DNA from 3 places in the Arthrobacter sp. SLBN-53 genome. Region 3 is predicted to be linked to each of the others. Evidence: predicted binding sites of a transcription regulator. Region 3 holds the regulator's gene; each other region holds the start of a gene.
The links. Region 3 encodes LexA, which represses DNA repair genes until DNA is damaged. Its sites were predicted from a motif close to TCGAACANNTGTTCGA; they were not measured.
Positions count from the first base shown of each region.

Region 1 (5,311 bases), 160 kb from region 3:
CGGTCGTCGAGTTCCCCGGCATCGCGGCGTTCATCATGTCGCGCGGGGAGTCCGAGGAGCACTGGGGTACCGCGGTGTGGCAGGAGGTGGTGGCCACCGATGGGTTGCGTCTCATCCTGTGGCGCGCCGACGACGAGTTCGATGACGACCGGCGACAGTTGACCTCGTCGGTGCGCACCATTCTGCTCTCGACGATCAGCGACCACATCCTGAGCACCCAGTTCGAGGTGCTCTCCGACGGCACCCGGCGACTGGCCGAGGTTCGGCTGCGGATGTACACCCAGTTGGTGACCAGGGCCCGGCGCACATCGGCCACCGACAGCGATCTGTACTGCGAGTCCTTCCGCTATACGAAGACCGTCGACAGCGGGGGACTGGCGCAGATGGAGCGGCTGCTGCAGTTCGGCCGGGTGTTGTCGCGCTCGCTCTGAGTGCCCCGATTCAGTGCGCGGAGCCGGCCGCGCGTCCGATGACGTCGGCGAGTGCGCGGACTCCCTCGGCTAATTGGGCGGGGCTCGCGGCGCCGTAGGAGAGCCGGAGAAACGGTGCGGGCGGTTCGTTGACGAAGAAATGGCGTCCGTCGCCGACGAGTACTCCGTCGGCATACGCGGCGGCGGTCAGTACCCGGGTGTCGATGCCGTGCGGCAGCCTCACCCAAAGATGAATGCCCCCTTGCGGAATGGTGCCGATGCGGACGTCGGGCAGCGTGGTCCCGATGGCCGCGATCAACGCATCGCGTCGCGTCGCGAGTTCGGTGCGCAGGCGCTTGAGGTGGCGGGGCCAACCGGTCGACGTCAACAGGCTGTGCCCGATCTCCTGGATGAGCGGCGCCACACATATGTCGTCGGCGGTTCGCGCGGCTCGTAATCGTTCGCCGGCGGGTCCGCGCGCGATCACGGCGCCCAGCCGAAGAGCGGGAGAGGCGGATTTCGCCAGAGTCAGGATCGTGACGACGTGCCCGTGCGGATCCGCGGTGAACAGCGGCGGTGGTGGGTGCGCGTCGATGCCCAGATGTCTGGCCCAGTCGTCCTCCAGCAGAAATGCTCCGTACTTGGCCGCGATATCGAGAATCTGGGTCCGGCGTTGCGCACTGAGCACCGCTCCGGTCGGATTGGCGTAGCTGGGCTGTATGTAGACCAGGCGCGCCCTGGTTCGCTCGAGTTCCTCGGCGAGGCGTTCGACGACGATCCCCTCGGCATCGGCGGGCACCGATGCCACCTTCAGTCCCGCGCTCTGTGCGGCCAGAATTGCTCCGGGATAGCTGGGACTCTCGGTGATGACCGTGGCGCCGGGCTCGGCAAGGGTGCGCATGGCGAACACCAGGCCCTGCTGGCCGCCCGACACCACCAGCACATCGTTCGGGTCGGCGCGGTACTCGGCCGCTATGACCCGCCGAAGTTCCGGTAAGCCGGCGACCGGCGTGATCGCGTGGGAGCGAGAGCTCTTCGCCGATCGACTGGCGATGCGATGCAACTCGGCGGTCGGGGACAGTTCCGGCGCGAGGTACCCCCAGGACAAGGGAAGATGATCGGCCGTACCGTATCCGCCCAACCTGGCGGCGCGGTCGGCATCGACCCGTGCCGGGCCGAGAGCTTGCGTCTGCCAGGAGTAATCCGGTTCGGCGAGCCGCTGTCGTCCGGTGACGAAGGTGCCGCGCCCTGGTTCTGCGCGGATCAACCCCAGCGCGCTGAGCTCGGATAGCGCGGCCGAAACCGTTGCGGCACTTGCGTGATACTCACCGGAGAGTGCTCTGACTCCCGGCAGCTTGGTACCCGCGGGCAGGGCGGCGATACGGCCGAGCAGGGTGGTTGATATCTCTGATGCTCTGTTATCGTTATTCATGAGAATACTAGATAACGTTACTCCCTTTGTGAGCAGAGCGTTACTCAATCGCCCCGTTGCGACATTCCGCTCCGTCCGGACCTTCCTGTCAATCGCGATCAGCCGCTCGCCGTAGTGGCTGATCGGTGGCATTCCGGAGTCGAAAGGGGCTGCGAGTCAACACATCGAGCGGAGTAGAACCCGCGTGGCGCCGAACGGGCGCGCCGAACCAAATATCGAAAACACGATTCACATGGGAAAGAACATGGCTGACACAACCGCACCTGTTATCCGCACGCTCGAGGCCGCCGACGAGACTCGATGGCGTTCGCTGTTCCGCGCGTACCGGGAGTTCTACAAACTCGAGGAATCGGAGGAGATCGTCTCTCGTGGCTGGGGTTGGCTGATGGATCCACGCCACGAGTGCAAGGCGATCGTCGCCACGGTCGCCGGCGAACTGGTCGGCTTTGCGCACCACCGCCGGTTCTCCTCGCCGTACACCGGCTCGACGGGGATCTTCTTGGACGACCTTTTCACCGATCCCGTGGTGCGCGGAAAAGGTGTGGGACGAGCGCTCATCGGTCGGCTCACCGAGATGGCGGCAGCCGAGGGACGGTCGGTGGTCCAATGGGTGACCGCTGCGGACAATGTGCAAGCCCAGGCGCTCTATGACACGTTGGCCACGCGGACGGCGTGGGTCACCTACGAGGCTGCACCCGCGGCCAAGTAGTCGACGCCGGGCCCGGCCCACGTCTATCGGGTCGGGCCCGTGTCGCGCTTTCGTCAAAGTCGCTCGCTGACAGCGGGATTGGCGCCTCAGATTTTTCTTTGGTCTCGTCTGTCGCTGGTGTCACATTGTGGCGTGTTGTGTCGGTGGTCGCACGTATGTTCGAGTCATGGGATCGGATGTGGTGGCCAGCCGGGAGTCGGTGCAGCATGCCCTCTCCGATCGCGCCGCGTCGGTCAAAGCACTGTTGGATGCCGATTTCACCTGCTTTGACACGGCTGAGTTGTTGGCGATCCAGTCTGAACGCGAGGAACGTGCCCGCGCCGATGCGGCGGTCGATCACCGGATCCTAGCGGTGTTGATGGATCGGGCGACCGCCCATGAGATCGGGGGCAAGACCTGGGCCGATGTGCTGTCCACTCGGATGCGCCTGTCCGGGGCTGAGGCGGGCCGGCGGGTTCAGGCCGCCAAGCAGTTGGGCCCACGCCACGCCATGGGCGGAGAGGTGCTGGCGCCGTTGCTCCCGGCGTGTGCGGCTGCGTTGGCCGAGGGCACGATCAACGACGGGCATATCCAGGTCATTCGCGGCGCAGTGCACCAGGCCGCGAAACACACCAGTCCGGCCAAGTGTGCGGAGCTCGAAGAGATCCTGGTCTCGGTGGCGGCGGCCGCCGGTCCGGAGACGGTGCAGGCAGCGGCCACGCACGCGTTGATGTTGCTGGACCAGGACGGCCCCGGCCCGGACCTGGCCCGCCACAGGCGCGGGATCAGGATCGGCAAGCAAGATGCCGACGGGCTCACCCATATCAGTGGTTGGGTCGATCCCGAGCTTGCCGCCTATCTGGGGACCGCCTTCGATGCGTGGGCCCGGCCCGGGATCAACAACCCCGACGACGTGCAGCCGCAACACAATCCGGATCCCAATCCACTCGATGGGGACCTCGACGCCGACCTCCAGTCAGACGCAGAAGCAGAGAGTAACGCTGAGCCCGAACCCGAGATGGCGGCCGAGTATGACCTTGGGTCTGAGTGGGCGCCGAGCGTTGCTGATGTGCCCGAGTTCAAGACCTTCGACGATCTGGCCGACAGAATGGATGCCGTTTCTGCCGCCCAGGCCGCTGCTCCTCGGACAAGTATCGACTTCGAGGCGCTGGCCGACCCGACAGCTCTCCGCGACACCCGCACCGCTGCGCAACGCAACCACGACGCCCTCAAGGCCATCCTGCGCGACACCCTGATGTCCAAGAGGCTCGGCCAGCACAACGGGCTACCGGTCACCGTCGTGGTCTCGACCACCCTGGCCGAACTCGAAGCCGCCGCCGGCATCGCGGTCACCGGCACCGGCACCCTCATGCCCATGGCTGACCTGATCCGCCTGGCCGAGCACGCCCACCACTACCTGGTCGTCTACCGACACCACACCGCCGAACCGCTCTACCTGGGCCGCACCAAACGCCTGGCCACCAAAGCCCAACGCCTGCTGCTCCACAACCGCGACCGCGGCTGCACCCGCCCCGGCTGCACCCGATGCGCCAACCACTGCCAAGCCCACCACGCCGACCCCAGCTGGGCCCGCGGCGGACGCACCGACGCCCCCACCCTCGGGCTGGGCTGCCCACCGGACAACCGCCTCGCCGAACTGGGCTGGACCACCGCAATCGACCCCACCAGCGGCCGAGTCCACTGGCACCCACCACCACTACTGGACACCGGCGGCGACACCGTCAACCACCACTTTCACCCCGAGGAACTCCTCGGGAAGTTCCTGGGCGAACAGGGCGACGCCGAACAACCACCAGACCGGGACGAACCGGATGGCCGCGACATTGGCTGATCCCGATCCGTATGACGCGCAGCATTTCGATTCAGCGCGATCGGAAGTCGAACCAGCTTCGGCGAGGTGGCGCAATAACACATCGCGCCGCGATCGTGGCTGGTCCCTCGGGTACGACGGCGGCGTAATGGGTCCGCTGCCGCTATCCGGGCTGCTCAACGATCCGGGCGGCACTCGGATCGGTTTTACGGTGATCGGGTGGCAGCCACCGATCCGACACCGATCCGCCGCGCGCGGGCCGATCAGGCCCGTCCGGTCGCCGATCTGTTGCGCCATCAGATCCACGCCGGCGGTTATCCGGACAGCCTGCCCAGCGAAACCGAACTGGCCGCCGAATTCTCGGTCTCGCGCAACACCATCCGTGAGGCGCTCGGCGTTCTCAAGGACGAGGGCCTCATCGATCGCGGCACCCGAGTGGGCACCCACGTCGCCGTGCGCAAACTCGACCACGGCCTCGATGCGCTGGTCGGGCTGAAGGAGACCTTCAAGCACTACGGCGAGGTGCGCAACCAGGTCAGGGCCGTCCTCACCATGGCCGCCCCGCCCGCGGTGGCCCGCAAGCTCGAACTCGCCCCCGGCTCCGAAGTCGTCTATATCGAACGGCTGCGCTACCTCGGCGACCTCCCGCTGTCGCTCGACCTCACCTACCTCGCACCCGATATCGGGGAACAGGTCATCACCCATCCGCTGGAGACCAATGATGTCTTCGCCCTCATCGAGCAGGTCAGCGGTCGGCAACTCGGCTCGGCCGCGCTCGCGCTGGAGGCCGTCGCGGCCGACCCGCACTCCGCGGACACCCTGCAGGTACCCGACGGCGCAGCCCTGCTGATGCTGGAACGCCTCACCAGCCTCGACGACGGCCGTCCCGTCGACCTCGAGTACATCCGCATGCGTGGAGACCGGATCACCATGCGCGGCAACCTCTCCCG
Region 1 is NZ_VFNN01000001.1:5,056,304-5,061,614, forward strand. It holds gene FBY28_RS24360 (hypothetical protein) at 1-431, shown strand, start outside; gene FBY28_RS24365 (aminotransferase-like domain-containing protein) at 442-1,842, opposite strand; gene FBY28_RS24370 (GNAT family N-acetyltransferase) at 2,087-2,551, shown strand; gene FBY28_RS24375 (HNH endonuclease signature motif containing protein) at 2,718-4,382, shown strand; gene FBY28_RS26340 (GntR family transcriptional regulator) at 4,581-5,311, shown strand, end outside.
Region 1: FBY28_RS24375 (HNH endonuclease signature motif containing protein) is a predicted target of LexA. The motif match lies at 2,699-2,714, and genes of this name have one in related genera.

Region 2 (5,311 bases), 3.8 Mb from region 3:
CCTCGACGGTGATCGACTGCCAGTGGACCTGGCCGCCAACGCCGCCAGCCTCGGCGCCGATGTCATCAAGGTCGCCACGGCCGCCGAGTTCACCGATGCGGTCAAGGTCGCCAAGGCCGCCGACCGGATCACCGTCATCCACGTCGAGACCGACCCGCGGGTCTACGCCCCCGACAGCCACTCGTGGTGGGACGTACCGGTGTCGCAGGTGTCGGCGTTGGAGTCGACACAGCAGGCCTACCAGCGCTACACGGAGTGGAAAAAGGTGCAGCGCCCGCTGATCGCGCCGTCGGACGGCTGATCGCCGGGTGCGGGGGCTGCGGTCACCAGAGGCCCGGACAGGCCTGACCCCCACACCCGGCGATGCTTCACAGGATGTAGAGCATCTCCTGGTAGGTGGGCAGCGGCCACAGGTCATCGGCCACCACACCTTCGAGCGCATCGGCGGCCGCCCGCACGGCATCCATCGCCGGCAGCAACACCTTCTGCGCATGGGCGGCCTCGTCGAGCGCGGACTCCGCGGAGTGGTCCGACAATCCGGCCTTGAGCACGCCTACGGCCGCGGTCAGCTCGGCAATCGGTGTCGAAACCGCTTCCAGCAGCGTGGTGTCGGCATCGAAGCCGGCCGCCTTGAGGGTGGCGATGTTCTGCGCCAGTTCGGTCTGGTAGCGGACGGCGGCGGGCAGGATCACCGTGGTGCCGAGTTCGAGCGCGAGCTTGGCCTCCACCGCGATGGTCAGCGCGTACTGCTCCAAGCGCACCTCGTAGCGGCTGTGCAGCTCGCGCTCGTTGAACACCCCGTACTTCTCGAACACCTCGACGGCCTCGGGGGTGATCAGCTCCGGGATGGCATCCAGCGTGGTCTTGAGATTCGGCAGACCCCGCTCGGCCGCCTCGGTCTGCCAGTTCTCCGAGTAGCCGTCACCGTTGAATACCACCGCGCCGTGCTCGGTGATGATGTCGGTGAGCAACTGCTGCACCGCAGTGTCGAATTCGGTACCGTCTGCGACGGCCTTCTCCAACACCGTCGCCATGTAGTCCAACGAGTCGGCCATGATGGTGTTCAGCACGATCATCGGCACCGCCACCGTCTGCCCGGAACCAGGCGCACGGAACTCGAACCGGTTGCCGGTGAAGGCAAACGGGCTGGTGCGGTTGCGGTCGCCCGGATCGGTCGGCAGCTGGGGCAGGGTGTCGACACCGATGTGCATGACGCCCTTGCCCTTCGACGAGGTCGCCGCGCCCTTGGCGATCTGCTCGAACACGTCGGCCAGCTGTGCGCCGAGGAAGATCGAGATGATGGCAGGCGGCGCCTCGTTGGCGCCGAGGCGGTGGTCGTTGGTGGCCGAGGCCACCGAAACCCGCAGCAGCCCCGGGAATTGGTGGACGGCACGGATGACGGCGGCGCAGAACACCAGGAACTGCGCGTTCTCGTGCGGAGTGTCACCGGGAACCAGCAGGGAACCGAGTTCGGAATTGCCGACCGAGAAGTTCACGTGCTTACCGGAGCCGTTGACACCGGCGAACGGCTTCTCGTGGAACAGACATTCCATGCCGTGCTTGCGCGCGATGGTCTTGAACACGGTCATCAGCAGTTGCTGATGATCGGCGGCGATATTGGCCCGTTCGAACATCGGGGCGACCTCGAACTGCGCAGGCGCCACCTCGTTGTGCCGGGTCTTGGCCGGGATACCGAGCTTGAACAGCTCGCGCTCGGTGTCCATCATGAAGCCGAGCACCCGCTCGGGCACCGCACCGAAGTAGTGGTCGTCGAACTCCTGACCCTTCGGCGGTTTGGCGCCGAAGAGCGTGCGGCCGGCGTTGATCAGATCCGGCCTGGCCAGGAAGAAGTGCCGATCGACAAGGAAGTACTCCTGCTCGGGACCGCAGAACGAGACGACCTTCTCGAGGTTCTTGTGCCCGAACAGCGTCAGGATGCGCTCGGCGTGCACACCCATCGCCTGCTGGCTGCGCAGCAGCGGAGTCTTGTAGTCCAGGGCCTCACCGGTCATCGAGACGAAAACCGTTGGGATGCACAGTGTGTTCCCGTTCGGGTTCTCCAGGATGTAGGCGGGGCTGGTGACATCCCAGCCGGTGTAACCGCGGGCCTCGAACGTGCTGCGCAGGCCGCCGGAGGGGAAGCTCGACGCGTCGGGCTCGCCCTGGATCAGGGTCTTGCCTGCGAACTCGGCCAGCGTCTGGCCGTCGGAGACCGGCTCAAGGAAGCTGTCGTGCTTCTCGGCGGTGAGCCCGGTCATCGGGTAGAAAACGTGCGCGTAGTGGGTCGCCCCCTTGGACAGTGCCCAGTCTTTCATCGCGGAGGCGACGGCGTCGGCGACGGCCGGGTCGAGGGTGGCGCCCTTCTCGATGGTCGCCACGACCGATTTGAACACCGACTTGGGCAGCCGCAGCTGCATCTCGGCCTTGGTGAAGACGTTGGCGCCGAAGATCTCTCCGGGGGCCTCGGCGGGATCGAAGCTGATGGCCGGCGGCACATAGGCCTCGACGTTGTTGATGGCCTTAAGCCGGACTGCGTTACCGCTCAATGTAGTTCCTATCGCTGCACGTGCTTGACCGGCCAACAGTAGGAATATTCGATGCCGATTCTGTTACGCGCGCGTCAACGTCTGAATGCACGGTCGGCGCCGCGGAATCGTCAGGCTCAGAAGAATCTTTTGTCTCATTGATCCCTGGTGTCACATTCCATCCGGATTTGTCGGGTGTAGCACGTATGTTCGAATCATGACCACGGCGACGGTGCGAGTGACGGAGGCGGTAGCGAATTTGCGTGCCGCCTTCGACGCGTTCGCCGCCACCGACCTCGAGTCGCTGAGCCGTGCCGAGTTGATCGCCGTCATGGACGAATACGAGATGTTGACCTGCCGGCTTCCCGCTCAGCGGCATCGTCTGCTGACGCAGTTGCAAGCCGAGACCACGGCCCGTGAGATGGGTGCGAAGTCCTGGAACGAGGTGCTGCGGATCCGGTGGCGGCTGTCCACCACCGAGGCCGGTCGCCGTCTGCATGAGGCCGCGCAGTTGGGACCGCGCCGGACACTGACCGGGGATCCACTGCCGCCGCAGCTGCCGGTGGTGGCCGTCGCCCAGTCCGCCGGGCTCATCACGGCCGAGCATGTGACCGTCCTGCGTGACGCCGTCCGCGATCTGCCCGGGTTCGTCGGCACCGCCGAGCGCGAAGAATTCGAGCTTGCCCTGGTGCGCGAGGCAACCGGAATCGGCCCGAGAGAGCTGGCCACTTCGGCGGCCAACCGACTGTTCCTGCTCGATCAGGACGGCCCGGTGCCCGACGAGCGTGAGCGGCAACGCAAACGTGGGGTGGTCATCGGCAACCAACGCCGCGACGGGACCACACCGATCACCGGGAACCTCGATCCGGAAGCGATGGCGGTATGGGAACCCCTCTTCGCGAAGTTCGCCGCCCCCGGGATGTGCAACCCCGCCGATGACCAACCATGCACTCTCGGTACGCCCAGCCAGGATCAGATCGACCACGACCACCGCACCCAGGCCCAACGCCGGCACGATGCGATGATCGCCATCGGACGCATCGCCCTGATGTCCAACCCCGGTCAGCTCAACGGCCTCCCGGTGGCGGTGATCATCCGCACCACCGTGCAGGAACTGCACTCGCTGGCCGGGATCGGCACCTCCGGTGGCGGCACGAAGATCCCGATCCGCGATGTCATCCGGATGGCCGGGCACGCCTCTCACCACCTGGCCATCTTCGACGGTGCCACCGGTGCGGCCCTGAACTACTTCCGCACTCGGCGCACCGCCAGCGCGGCGCAGCGGATCATGCTGATCGCCCGCGACGGGGGTTGCACCAAACCGTGCTGCACCAACGGCCCGTACTTCTGCCAGGCCCACCACGGAGAGGCCGATTACGCGCGCGGCGGCAACACCAATGTCGACAAGCTGGCCCTGGCCTGCGGCTGTGACAACCGGATGGTCGACGAGAACGGTGGCTACACCACAACGTTCAACGCCCGCAACGAATGCGAATGGCACCCACCGCCGGCACTGGATCACGGCCAGGCCCGGGTCAACTACCACCACCGCCCCGAACTCCTCCGGCACCGGACGCGGGACGGGTCGCGATGGGCCGAGCGCATCGGGCAACTGGATGGACTGTTGTCTCCAGTCGAGTACCCGCCCGAGTACAGGTGCGATGACGTCCGCCGGCCAGATGACGACGGCTGGCCCAAAGAAGATGGCCGGCCCGAAGACGACCTCACCGAGGAGAGGTTGCTCGAACAGTTCCGCGCTGTCACCGCAGATATCGACTTCTGGGAGCTGGTCACCGGCGACCACCACCACGGCGGCACCGGTCTGCGCGGACCGTGACTCACCAGCCGTCGAGGTGGCCCTCGATGTTCACTCCGGCGGCCACCTCGACCAGCGCGGCCGCCACGATGGAGGCCGGCACCCGGTCGAGCACCACGAGACCGATTGCCGGCTGCGCGCCGTGCTGCACCATCGGCCGTGCGGAGAATCCCTGCGGCAGGCCGAGAGTCGGCAACCAGGCCGTCGAGGCGATGGTCGCCCGGCCCGAACCGGTGAGATGCGCGTACAGCGCGTCGACCGAATCCGCCTCCACCGCCGGGCGATACTGCACACCCTCGGCGGCCATGTTGGCGTCCAGAATCCGGCGATTGCGCATGGTCGTGGTCAGTACGCACAACTCCAACCTCGCCGCATCCACCCAGGCCACCTCCGGGGCCGCCACCAACGGATGGTCCGCAGGAGCAAGCAGTACATACCGTTCGCGATACAGCTCCACCGAGCGGGTACCCGGCGGTGCCTCGTCGTCGAGATACGTCAGGCCCGCGTCGATCTCGAAATCGGCCAACCGTCGCGCGATCTCCCGCGACGACAGCGCCTCGATGCGCACCGAGGCCGCCGGGTTACGCGCCAGGAACTCCGCGGAGATGAACGGGCTGACCGGGACGGCCGTCGGAATCGCCCCGATGCGCGCGGTGACGGTCAACCGACCGCGCATCCGGTCGATATCGGTGAGCATGTCATCGCGCTCGGCCACGATGCGCTGGGCCCAGGCCACCACCCGGCGCCCCTCTTCGGTGAATCCCTCGAAGCGGTGCCCGCGCTGGACGATGACGATGCCGAGGTCCTTCTCCAGCCGGCGGATGGCCACCGACAACGTCGGCTGACTCACATGGCACCGTGCCGCCGCACGGCCGAAATGCCTCTCGGCAGCCAGTGCCAGCAGGTAGTCCAAATGCTGCAGCTGGATATCGTTACCCATCGATAGCAAGCGTCTATCACTGCATGTGAA
Region 2 is NZ_VFNN01000001.1:1,148,518-1,153,828, forward strand. It holds gene iolD (3D-(3,5/4)-trihydroxycyclohexane-1,2-dione acylhydrolase (decyclizing)) at 1-301, shown strand, start outside; gene FBY28_RS05470 (glutamine synthetase III family protein) at 369-2,546, opposite strand; gene FBY28_RS05475 (DUF222 domain-containing protein) at 2,743-4,362, shown strand; gene FBY28_RS05480 (LysR family transcriptional regulator) at 4,364-5,281, opposite strand.
Region 2: FBY28_RS05475 (DUF222 domain-containing protein) is a predicted target of LexA. The motif match lies at 2,724-2,739, and genes of this name have one in related genera.

Region 3 (5,311 bases):
CTTGCAGAACGACGTCATCGCCCCGTACCTGATCGAGCTGACCACCGAGGAGCAGAAGCAACGCTGGCTGCCCGGGTTCTGCAGCGGCGAATTGATCACGGCGATCGCAATGACCGAGCCGGGTACCGGCAGCGACCTGCTGGGCATCAAGGCCCGCGCCGTCCGCGACGGTGATCACTACGTCCTCAACGGATCGAAGACGTTCATCACCAACGGTATTCACGCGGACCTGGTGATCGTGGTGGCCTGCACCGACCCCGACAAGGGTGCACAGGGTTTCTCGCTGCTCGTCGTCGAGCGCGGTATGGAGGGGTTCGAACGGGGCAGGCACCTGGACAAGATCGGTCTGGAGGCCCAGGACACCGCCGAGCTGTCGTTCACCGATGTGCGGGTTCCGGTCGAGAACCTCCTCGGCCAGGAGGGCATGGGCTTCCTCTACCTGATGCAGAACCTGCCCCAGGAGCGCATCAGCATCGCGGTGATGGCCGCCGCGGCGATGGAGTCAGCGCTGGAGGAGACCCTGCAGTACACCAAGGAACGCAAGGCCTTCGGCAAGCCGATCGGTAGCTTCCAGAACAGCCGTTTCCTGCTTGCCGAGCTGGCCACCGAGGCCACCGCGATCCGGGTCATGGTCGACGAGTTCATCAAGCTGCACCTCGAAGGGAAGCTGACCGTCGAGCAGGCCGCGATGGCCAAATGGTTCAGCACCGAAGCTCAGGTGCGTCTGGTGGACCGGTGCCTGCAACTGCACGGCGGCTACGGCTACATGCGCGAATACCCGATCGCCCGGGCGTTCCTGGACTCCCGGATCCAGACGATTTACGGCGGCACCACCGAAATCATGAAGGAGATCATCGGTCGCAGTCTGGGGGTCTAGCAGGTCCGACACGCCGTCGCCGCAGGTGGCGATATCCCACGAGTTCGCCGACAACTGTCGCAGAGTTGACGAACACGATACTTTCGTGGGGTTTTGCACGACTTCCGGGAGGACCGAATGACCAGGCAGCGAACCCGACTCGGCAGCTTTGCCGGACGGGCGGCAGCAGTGCTGGTAAGTGCCGGGCTGATGGCCGCGACGGTGCTGCTGGCACCGCAGGCGTCGGCGACGCCGGAAGGCGATGCCGATGCGGCAATCACCGTCGCGTGGGAGACCGCCGGCGGCGGTGCGGAGGGGCCACTCGGTCCCAAGGACGGCGGCGTGTACCCGGCCGGCCCGGGCTTCGGCCAGAACTTCGCCGGCGGCAAGATCTTCTTCACCCCGCAGACCGGCGCGCACATCATGTCCGGCGCCATCCTGGAGAAGTACGAATCCCAGGGTGGTCCGACCGGTGACCTGGGATTCCCGACCATCGACGAGGGGCCCGGACGGGCGGCCGACAGCCGCAACGTGACATTCAACGCGCCCGACAACCCGGTGATCTTCTGGACCCCCAGCACCGGTGCGCGGGTGGTGCGCGGTGCCATCAACAGCGCCTGGGACGCCCTTGGCGGATCGGCGGGCGTGCTCGGTGTGCCTGCCGATGACGAGACCATCGACGGTGACGTCGTCTCACAGAAGTTCACCGGCGGCCAGATCTCGTGGGATCGCAAGACGCGCGCCTTCACCACCACGCCACCAGAGCTGGCCGCCCAACTCGGGGCGGTACAGGTGCCCTCGGACGCGGCATCGGCCATCGCCGCGGCACGTCGGGCCGCCGGCGGCGAACTGGGGCCGCTCGGTGCCGAAGACGGGGCCCAGTATGCGATCGGCGCCGACGGCGTCGGCCAGAACTATGCCGGCGGCAAGATCTTCTACAGCCCGCAGACCGGTGCCAACGTGGTGACCGGGCAGATCCTGGCCAAGTACGAGAGTGTCGGTGGGCCGACCGGGGATCTCGGGTTCCCCACCGCCAGCGAGGCGGATGGCGGGCTGGCTCCGCAGAGCGCGGTGGTGCCCTTCGCCGCCGAGGACAAGCCGGTCATCTTCTGGACCCCCGACTTCGGTGCGGTGATCGTCCGTGGGGCCATGAATGCCGCCTGGGAGAAGTTGGGTGGCGCGACCGGCGAACTCGGCGCACCCAAGAGCGATCAGACCGACAACGGCGGCGTGATCAACCAACAGTTCAACGGTGGATCCATCTCGTGGGACAAGGCGGCCAACCGGTTCAGCACGGAGCCCGCGGGCTTGCAGTCGCAGCTGGCGGGCCTGCAGGTTCCCGGGGCTGATTCCCCGCAAGCGCCGGCCGATGGCCCGCAGGCGAACGGCGGCGGCGACAGCGGCGACAAGTGGTACACCTGGCGCTGGTGGTGGCTGCTGGGCCTCATCCCGGTGGTGGGTCTGATCGCCGTGATCGCCGTGGCGGTCTTGCGCAACCGGCGGTCCGGTGACGAGGACCGGTTCGACGACGACCTCGACGACGATCCGTATGACCGTGATGACCGTGGCTACTACGGCTATGGCCAGAACGATCACCAAGACGATTACCAAGACGATCACCAAAACGATGACCGGGCCGAGGATCGCGACAGCGGCTATGGTCCGCCGCCGCAGGATCCGTGGGCATCACTGTCGCCGGTCGGGTCAGCGGGCTCCTTCACGGTCGATCCGATCGACACCGGTGCCGGCCACGACCCCCGGGCCGGCGATGATGCGGATGCCGATGGCCTCGGCGTCGACCCGTTCGCCGATCGTGGTGCCGACACCGACCGGCCGGAAGAACTGCTGCGGTTCGACGACGACGAAGATGACGTCGACACCGCCCCGACCCGGATCGAGACGCCCACACCGCAGCCGGTTGAGTCCGTCTTCGCCGAGTCTGATTTCGCCGACTCGGATTATGCGGCGTCTGATTTCGCCGACTCGGATTATGCGGACTCGGACTTCGGTGCCCGTGTTGTCGGTGCACCGGTGCTCGAACCCGAGCCGGACCTGACCGCCCCGGAACCCGAGGTGACGGGCGGACGTCACGCTGCCGCCGGCGGGGACGATGATGACGATGACGCCGGTTGGACCTCGATGCGACTGGCGACCACCGATCGCTACCGCGCCCCGGAGGGTTACCCCATCAAGGCCGATACCAAGACCGGTCTCTACTGGGCGCCCGGTAGCCGCGGTTACCGCGATACCGAGGCCGAGATCTGGTTCTCCAGTGAGGAATTCGCGCGCGCGAACGGATTCATCCGCGCCGATTGATCAGACGCCGACCGGTCAGACGCCGACCGATCACACCTTGCGGATCACGGTGACGACCTTGCCGAGCACCACGGCGTCGTTACCGTCGATGGGTTCGAACGCCGGGTTGTGCGGCATCAGCCACACCTGACCCTTGGTCCGCTTGAAGGTCTTGACCGTGGCTTCGCCGTCGATCATGGCCGCGACGATATCGCCGTTGTCGGCGACGTTCTGCTGGCGCACGACCACCCAGTCGCCGTCGCAGATGGCCGCGTCGACCATGGATTCGCCGACCACCTTCAGCAGGAACAGCGATCCCTCGCCGACCAGCTCCTTGGGCAGCGGGAACACATCCTCCACGGCCTCCTCGGCCAGGATCGGCCCACCCGCCGCGATTCTGCCGAGCACCGGGACGAAGGTCGGTTCCGGTAGCGCATCGGAGCCCGCGACGTCGGTGGCCACGATCGGGGTGATCACCTCGTCGGCACCGCGCACGTCGACCGCGCGGGGGCGGTTGGGATCGCGCCGCAGATAGCCCTTGCGCTCCAGGGTGCGCAGCTGGTGGGCGACCGAGGACGTGGAGGTCAACCCCACCGCGTCCCCGATCTCCCGGATGCTCGGTGGGTAACCGCGGGTGGTCACCGACGAGCGGATGACCTCCAGGATGGTGCGCTGACGCTCGGTCAGGCTGGAGCGTGCCTCAGGGGTGTCGCTGCTGTCGCTCATGTCGCCGAATGTAGTCGCAGCCGCCCCGATAATCAAACATGTGTTCGAGGCGTGTCGCGGCCCGACAGGGCGTGTCTGCGGCGTCATTGCGGCGCGATCAGCCGAGCTCACTCATCGGTCACGGTCAGGGTCACCTCGATGTTGCCACGGGTGGCGTTGGAGTAGGGGCACACCCGGTGTGCGGCCTCGGCGAGCTCGGTGGCGGTGTCATGGTTCACATTGGGCAGCACGATCTCCAGCTCGACGGCAAGACCGAACGCGCCGTCCTCGGCGGCCCCCAGTGTCACCCGGGCGCCGACGGCGGAGTCGGTGACATCGGCCTTGTGTTCGCGGGCGACCAGTCGGAGTGCGGAGTGGAAGCACGCCGCGTAACCGACGGCGAACAGTTGCTCGGGATTGGTGCCGGTGCCGGAACCGCCCATCTCCTTGGGCATACTCAGTGCGACATCGACTTTCCCGTCGGAGGTGCGGCCGTGTCCGTCACGTCCCTCGCCGGTGGCCAGGGCCTCGGCGGTGTAAAGCTTCTTCATCGGTGGGTGTTCCTTTCGTCGTTTTCGGTCAGTGCGGTGAGCTGAGCTGGTCGACAAGTCCGCGGAGGGCGTCGCGTAGCGCGCCGACCTCCTCGGGTCGGGCATCGGTGGCGGCCAGCAGGCGCTGTGGAATGCAGGCGGCACGTTCTTCGAGGGCGCGCCCGGCGGGGGTGAGTGCGACCTCGACGCGACGTTCGTCGGCGGTCGCGCGGTGACGCACCACCAGGCCGGTGCTCTCCAGGCGTTTGATCAACGGTGAGAGGGTGCCGGAGTCCAGGTGCAGCCGCCGGCCCAGGTTTCCGACGGTGCTGGGGTCGTCCTCCCAGAGGGCCAGTAGGACGAGGTACTGGGGGTAGGTGATGCCCAGTTCCGCCAGGAGCGGCCGATAGGCCGCGGTCATCAGGCGCGAAGCCGAGTACAGCGCGAAGCACAGCTGTTCGTCGAGGCGTCCGGCGGTCATGACCACAACTGTAGCGGTCAATTCAATTGTGGGCAATTGAATTGAGCTGAGTTCCGTCCGCGGATTCGCGACCGTCCGCTTGTCGGTGGGTGTCGATATCGTTCGCTAACAGTTCGATCACGTGTTCTATCGTTCGAACAGATGATCGACTACAGTTCGAACAAAGAAGCGAACACACCTCAAGGAGGCAGGCACATGACGATTCTGGAAGCACGTAGCGATGTGCGTGAGCGCCGGACGTCCGGCGCCACCCGGCGGCAGGAAGTTCTGCGGCGCACCCCGTCGGAGGCCGAGGTGTGGCCCTTGCCTCGCGATGTCGTGGTGCGGCGGCGTCGGCGGCCGCAGGATCGTCGTCCCGGCGGTGCGCCGATCGGTCATCGCGGCACGGGGGTGCTGATGTCGCGTGCCTCGCACCGCAGGCCGATCACCCCGGCCGCGACCGTG
Region 3 is NZ_VFNN01000001.1:4,899,139-4,904,449, forward strand. It holds gene FBY28_RS23535 (acyl-CoA dehydrogenase family protein) at 1-877, shown strand, start outside; gene FBY28_RS23540 (LGFP repeat-containing protein) at 995-3,172, shown strand; gene lexA (transcriptional repressor LexA) at 3,203-3,877, opposite strand; gene FBY28_RS23550 (organic hydroperoxide resistance protein) at 3,985-4,407, opposite strand; gene FBY28_RS23555 (MarR family winged helix-turn-helix transcriptional regulator) at 4,436-4,867, opposite strand; gene FBY28_RS23560 (LysM peptidoglycan-binding domain-containing protein) at 5,063-5,311, shown strand, end outside.